Linked DNA regions of Marinobacterium aestuarii. The protein of the gene in region 2 interacts with the protein of the main gene of each other region in a pairwise test. Links are inferred from orthologs where the notes say so. Each region holds a gene or a part of one and is shown on either strand. Other genes may lie near its edges. The genes, in order: A8C75_RS10985 and ileS.

The links.
Region 1: the proteins of ileS (region 2) and A8C75_RS10985 interact in binary tests that used the Escherichia coli proteins (3 or more experiments, as listed by UniProt). The link is inferred for Marinobacterium aestuarii from one-to-one orthologs.

What each region holds. Positions count from the first base shown.
Region 1 is NZ_CP015839.1:2,496,410-2,499,521, forward strand. Bases 173-2,964 are described here. They hold A8C75_RS10985 (ABC transporter substrate-binding protein), read right to left. Parts: upstream 2,169-2,964; coding sequence 1,176-2,168; downstream 173-1,175. Other genes in these bases: A8C75_RS10980 (sigma-54-dependent transcriptional regulator), read right to left, coding at 173-1,065; A8C75_RS10990 (VOC family protein), read right to left, coding at 2,348-2,776; A8C75_RS10995 (ATP-binding cassette domain-containing protein), read right to left, coding at 2,857-2,964. In the rest of the region: more of A8C75_RS10980, read right to left, coding at 1-172; more of A8C75_RS10995, read right to left, coding at 2,965-3,112. UniProt on the Escherichia coli protein: Part of the ABC transporter complex RbsABC involved in ribose import. Binds ribose. Also serves as the primary chemoreceptor for chemotaxis.
Region 2 is NZ_CP015839.1:4,804,680-4,808,362, forward strand. What follows is about bases 17-3,379. They hold ileS (isoleucine--tRNA ligase), read right to left. Parts: upstream 3,034-3,379; coding sequence 217-3,033; downstream 17-216. Other genes in these bases: lspA (signal peptidase II), read right to left, coding at 17-217; ribF (bifunctional riboflavin kinase/FAD synthetase), read right to left, coding at 3,059-3,379. In the rest of the region: more of lspA, read right to left, coding at 1-16; more of ribF, read right to left, coding at 3,380-3,683. UniProt on the Escherichia coli protein: Catalyzes the attachment of isoleucine to tRNA(Ile). As IleRS can inadvertently accommodate and process structurally similar amino acids such as valine, to avoid such errors it has two additional distinct tRNA(Ile)-dependent editing activities.

The DNA.
Region 1 (3,112 bases), 2.3 Mb from region 2 along the record:
CAGTTCAGCGGCCAGGCGGGCCGACAGTTGCTGTGCCAGCAGCTTGATATCCTGCTGGCGCGCTCGCAGCGGTGGAACCTCGATCTGCAATACGTTAAGACGGTAAAACAGATCCTGCCGAAAGCTGCCATCGCTGACCGCCTGGCGCAGGCTGCGGTTGGTTGCCGCGATTATGCGTACATCCACCGGGGTATCGCGTTCGGTGCCCAGCGGGCGAATGCGACCGTCTTCCAGGATACGCAGTAGCCGGGTTTGCAGCAGCAGGGGCATTTCGGCGATTTCATCCAGGAACAGAGTGCCGCCGTCGGCATAGCTGAACAGGCCGGGCCTGGACTGATGCGCACCTGTGAAGGCGCCCTTGATATGGCCAAAGAGCTCGGACTCCATCAACTCGGGGGCAATGGCACCGCAATTGACGGGCACAAAAGGGCCGGCACGGCCGCTTTGCTGGTGTATGGCACGGGCCACCAGGTCCTTGCCGGTACCGGTTTCACCTTCGATAAGCACGGCAGAGGGCGCCGGCGCGACCTGGCGCACCAGAGTGCGAATGGCTTCGAGTGACGGGCTGGTGCCGATGAGGGAATCCAGTGGAGCGCCATGGTCGAGGCGGCGACGCAGCACAAAGTTCTCCCGTGCCAGGCGGCGGCGTTCGAGTACCTGCTGTACGGCCTTGCGCATCTGTTCGATGCGAAACGGCTTGAGAATCAGGTCACAGGCACCGAGTCGCAGTACTTCTATGGCGGTGTTCATATCGGCGAAGCCGGTCATGAAGATAGTATCCGGCGGGTTACCGGCATCCTGCAGTGCCTGCAGCCATTGCACACCGGAACGCCCGGGCAGGCAGATATCGACAATCTGCAGATCAAAATGCAGTTTTTGCCGCAGCAGGTCAGCCTCCTCGGTGGAGGCGGCGGTTTCAACGCAGCTGTATTCTTTCTGCAGGGCGCGCTGCAGGAAGTCGCGAATGCCGGCTTCGTCGTCCACCACCAGAATGGAGAAGCCCTGGCGCTTATGCGCCTGTGTCTCGGGTGTCGGACGTGTCTGTTCGCTGGCACTGGGGCACATGTTCTATCCGTGGGTAACAAGGGCGGTGCCGGCAGTGTAACGCGCAGGCTGCATCAAGGGGAAAGTGTACGACTAAAAATTGAGACTGCCAGCCAGAAAAGGTACTGGGATCAGGGCGCCGCGGGCGAGAGGTTGCTTTCGCCCAGGGTATTCCAGCCGCGATAGTCATTCACATTGTCGCGGGTAATGAGTTCGGGCCTGATCAGAATGCGCTGCGCTGCAAGGGTGTCGCCGCGCAGCAGCTGCAGCCCGGTATCCACGGCGCGCTCGGCAATACGTCCTGGAAACTGGGCGGCGCTGGCTTCGAGCAGGCTGCTGGCGCTTTTCAGCTGATCGAAGGCGGCGGGGGAGCCGTCGATACTGACGATGACAAAGTTGCTGCGCCCGGCCTGATGGGCGGCTTGCTCTGCGCCCAGCGCCGAGGGGTCATTGATCGTAAAGACGCCCTGGATATCAGGGTAGGCAGTCATAAGCGCCGTCATTTTTTCGAGTCCGCCTTCCCGGGCACCGCCTCCGTTCTCGCGGTCGGATAGCACTTCAATGCCGGCAAAGGCCGCCAGCGCGTCGTGACAGCCCTGCACCCGTTCGAGCACCGAGGACACCGCCGGACCGTTGATGATGACTACCTTGCCCGTGCCGCCAATGCGCTGTGCCAGGTAGTCGCAGGCCAGGGTTCCGGCCAGGCGATTGTCCGTGGTGATGGTGGCATCGGCGCCGGCGGCCTCCACATCCACCGCAATCACTCGGATGCCGGCTTCGCGGGCGCGCTGTACCGCAGGCGCGATGCCGTCGCGGTCCGCCGCCGACAGCAGGATCAGCTGCACACCGTCGCTGATAAAGGCATCGATCTGGCGCACCTGGCGGGGCAGGTCATAGGCGCTGGAGACCACCTGTACCCGTACCTGGCTGCCGCCGAGTTCCCGCGCACGCCTTTCGGCACCCCGGGCGATTTCAACGAAGTAGGGGTTACCCAGGTCGGATACCGAGATGCCGATGGAGGTCAGCGCCCTGGTTGCGGGCTGCGGGTTTGAGTCGCCTTGCGCCTGCGTAATAGGGCACAGCAGCAGCGCAGCAAGCAGCGCCAGGGGCTTGAAAGCGGGCATGGCGATCTCCTGTGCTGTGATGGGTGAATCGGGATTCGAAAATGGTAATGGGTAATGGGTAATGGGTGATTGGTAATTCGTAGTGGGTGAATCCTAATTGGGTTGCTAGCGGCATTAAACCATTGTCGGGATGCTAAGCGTAGCGCCTTGTTGAACAGGGCGCTGTGCGGTTTTCGGGTTCAGGCGGCAAGAATCTGATTGAATTCGAGCTTTTCACCACCGGGGCCGCGAATGGAAAAGTAGCGACAGCCATGGCGCCAGAAGGGCAGCCTAATGGGGGCGTGCTGCAGGGTTTCGAACCCGGCGGCGCGAATATCGGCGAAGGCCCGGTCGATATCCGCCACCGAAAAGGCGATATGGTCGATATGACCATCGTGACGACGGCCAATCTCGGCACGCTCCTCATCCGGTAGCAGGTACAGCTCGATGACCATATTGGCCCGCTGCACCATCAGGGCGGTCACAGGGCCCTTGCTATCGTCAAAGGTTTTTTCCATGACGCATTCAAACCCCAGGCGGGCATAAAAGGCGCGGGAGGCTTCGAGGTCCGTGACCGGAACACCGAGGTGCTGAATGCCAAGGAAGTTGTTATCAAGCAGGGTGGTCATGCTCTGGGTGTCCTGACAGGGGGGGCTGATTGCAATGCAAAAAATAAAAAGGCGCGGCCTTGCGACCGCACCAAACTGGTTCAGGCGGCGTAGGCGCCGGCGGGGTGATCTTCAGGGTTCAGAGCGCCGGTCATAATGGCCACCGCCTCGGACATGGTGTGCGTATCGGGCTTGATGATGGCGATGCGTTTGCCCAGGCGATGGATATGAATCCGGTCGGCCACTTCAAACACATGGGGCATGTTATGGCTGATCAGAATCACCGGCAGGCCCTTGGCGCGCACATCGTTGATCAGGTTCAGTACCCGGCGCGACTCCTTCACACCCAGGGCGGCC
Region 2 (3,683 bases):
CCGCCAGAAAGCTGAAGGCGGCACCGCGGTTGTAGAGCAGCGTGAGGTCGAACACCGATATCACCGGATTGGGGATGCCGTAGTCCAGTGTCGTCTCGGCGAGCCATTTACTGCCCTGATCCAGGGCTGCAACGAGCACCGACAACCAGAGCCAGACCAGCGAAGAGCCCGGCAGTGCCGGCTCTTCTATACGCTGTGAACTGCGTTTCATGGTCATCAGGCGTAGTGGCGGGTTTCGCCAGCACCATCGACGTTATCGACGCAGCGCTCGCACAGCTGCGGATGTGCCGCATGACCGCCAATATCTTCGCGGTGATGCCAGCAGCGGCCGCACTTGGCGTGGGCCGAAACACCAATCGCCACTTTCAGTCCCTTGATCTCGGTGGCGCGGGCATCGGTGCCTTCAGACAAGGGTGCCAGCGCGGCCTTGGAGGTAATGAGCACAAAGCGCAGCTCATCGCCCAAGCGCGCCAGATCCGCCTGCAGGCTTTCATCGGCGTAGAGAGTGACTTCCGCCGCCAGAGAGGCCTTCACCAACTTCTCGTTACGGGCATCTTCCAGGCACTTGTTAACGGCATTCTTGACGCCCAGCACCCGGCTCCAGAAATCCGCCCCAAAGGCATCATCGGCCGGCAGGGTAAAGAGGCCCTGGTACCAGGTGGTCAGGAAGACACTGTCTTCGCGCTCGCCCGGCAGCACTTCGTGAATCTCTTCAGCGGTAAAACTCAGGATAGGTGCGATCCAGCGCGTCAGGGCTTCGGCGATATGATAGAGCGCAGTCTGGCAGGAACGCCGCGCCAGACTGTCGGCCTGGGTGGTGTACTGGCGATCCTTGATGATATCGAGGTAAAAGCCACCCAGCTCCTGGGCGCAGAAGTGATGCACCTGCTGATAGACATCCAGGAAGCGGTAGCTGTCGTAAGCCGCCGTGATCTTCTGCTGCAGACGGTAGGCCGCGTCCACAGCCCAGCGGTCCAGTGCCAGCATGTCTTCGGGCGCCACGCTGTCACGGGCCGGCTCAAAGCCATTCAGGTTAGCCAGCAGGAAACGAGCGGTATTGCGAATGCGACGATAGGCATCGGAGGTACGCTGCAAAATCTGCTTGGACACAGCCATTTCGCCGGAGTAATCCGTAGCCGAGACCCACAGGCGCAGAATGTCGGCACCCAAAGTATCGGTGACTTCCTGCGGTGCAATCACGTTGCCCAGGGACTTGGACATCTTGTAGCCCTTTTCGTCTACCGTGAAGCCATGGGTCAGCACCTGCTTGTAGGGTGCACAGCCATTGATGGCGATAGAGGTTTTCAGGGACGACTGGAACCAGCCACGGTGCTGATCCGAGCCTTCGAGGTACAGGTCGGCCGGGAAACGCAGCTCGCTGCGCTCACGCAGCACTGCCTGGTGCGTTACGCCTGAGTCGAACCAGACATCCAGCGTATCGGTGACCTTGTCGTACTGATCGGCATCAGCGCCCAGCAGGCTAGCCGCATCCAGTTCGAACCAGGCATCGATACCGCCCTGATCGATGGCCGTGGCGATCTGTTCGATCAGACCCGAGGTATTGGGGTGTAGCTCACCGGTCTGTTTGTGGGTAAAGACGGTGATAGGCACGCCCCAGGTACGCTGGCGCGAGACACACCAGTCCGGGCTCTGCTCGACCATGGCCTCGATGCGGTTCTGGCCCCACTCGGGGAACCAGCTCACACCCTTGATGGCTTCGAGTGCCTGAGTCTTGAGCCCCTTCTCGTCCATGGAAATGAACCACTGCGGCGTGGCGCGGTAGATCAGCGGCGTCTTGGTGCGCCAGCAATGCGGGTAGCTGTGCTCAAAGCGTTTCAGATGTACCAGCTTGCCTTCACGCTCCAGCGCTTCGACCACGGGACCATCCGCCTTGTAGACGTGAATACCGGCAAACTCGCCGGTGGCATCGGTGTAGGTGCCGTTGGCCTGCACGCGATTGAGCGTGCCCAGGCCATACTGCTGGCCAACCACAAAGTCTTCCACGCCGTGATCGGGCGCGGTATGTACGGCGCCGGTACCGGCATCAGTGGTGACATGATCACCCAGAATCACTGGCACTTGCTTGTCGTAGAACGGGTGCGCCAGCGCCATGTGCTCCAGCGCAGTACCGCTGCAGGTTCCCAGTACTGTGTAGGGCTCGATACCCCAGCGCGCCATCACCTCGTCAACCATGTCAGCGGCAACTACAACGCGCTCGGCACCCTGATTGATATCCACCTGCACCAGGGCGTAATCCAGCTCGGCGTTCAGCGACACCGCCTGGTTGGCGGGAATGGTCCAGGGCGTGGTGGTCCAGATCACCACCGACAGCGGCCCCTCACCCGCAGGATTTCCAAACTGGGCATTGGCCGCAGCCTGATCGGCAAAGGTGAAGCGGATGTCGATCGCCGTGGAGGTCTTGTTCTGGTATTCAACCTCGGCCTCAGCCAAAGCAGATTGACCCACCACACTCCAGTACACCGGTTTGTAACCCTTGACCAGATGACCGTTCTCGATGATCTTGCCCAGCGCCCGCACTATGTTGGCTTCGGTGTCGAAGTTCATCGTCAGGTAGGGATTTTCCCAGTCACCCACCACACCCAGACGGATGAAGTCGGCTTTCTGCCCGGCGACCTGTTCGGCGGCGTATTCACGGCATTTCTGCCGAAACTCGCTATAGGGCACCTTGTCACCGGCGCGGCCGATCAGGGTTTCAACCTTGTGTTCGATAGGCAGACCATGACAGTCCCAGCCCGGCACGTAGGGCGCATCAAAGCCCGACAGCGTCTTGGCCTTGACGATCATGTCCTTGATCACCTTGTTGACCGCATGACCGATATGAATATTGCCGTTGGCGTAGGGAGGGCCATCATGCAGGATGAACTGCTCACGTCCCTTGCCCGCTTCGCGCAGTTTGGCGTAGAGGTCGATTTCGGCCCATCGCGCCAGGCGCGCCGGCTCACGCTGCGGCAGGTTGCCACGCATCGGGAAAGCCGAATCCGGCAGGTTCAGTGTCGCTTTATAATCGGTCATGTCAGTCGCTTTGAGGTTATGGGTCTTAACAGGCCAATAGCGCCCGGGCCACATCAATATCGTTGAAAATCTGCTGTTTCAGCTGTTCCAGGCCATCGAACTTGCGCTCTTCACGAATGAAGGCGGCAAATTCAACGCTGAGCAGCTGACCATAAAGATCACCCTTAAAATCAAACAGATGTGCTTCCAGCACAGGCTGAGTGCCGTTGACGGTCGGGCGCATGCCAATGTTGGCCACCCCCGGAATCAGGCGGCCATCGTCCAGCTGTGCTCGCACGGCATAGACACCCCGCAGCGGCGCGGCAAAACGGTGCATGCGCACGTTCGCCGTCGGCACACCCAGGGTTCTGCCCAGCTGCTGTCCCAGCATGACCCGTCCGCTGATGCGATAGCGCCGCCCCAGCAAGCGCTCGGCCAGATCCAGGTCATTGAGCGTCAGCGCCTGGCGCACCCGGGTACTGCTGACGCGCTCGCCATCAACCAGACAGGTGCTGGTGTTTTCAACCGAGAAGCCCTGGGTTGCCCCCACTGCACGCAGCATGGCGTAGTCGCCGGCCCGGTCGCAGCCAAAGCGGAAATCATCGCCCACCACAAAGTGGCGCACCGCCAGCCCTTCCAGCAGCAGCGCTTCGATGAAGCTTGCGGCCGGC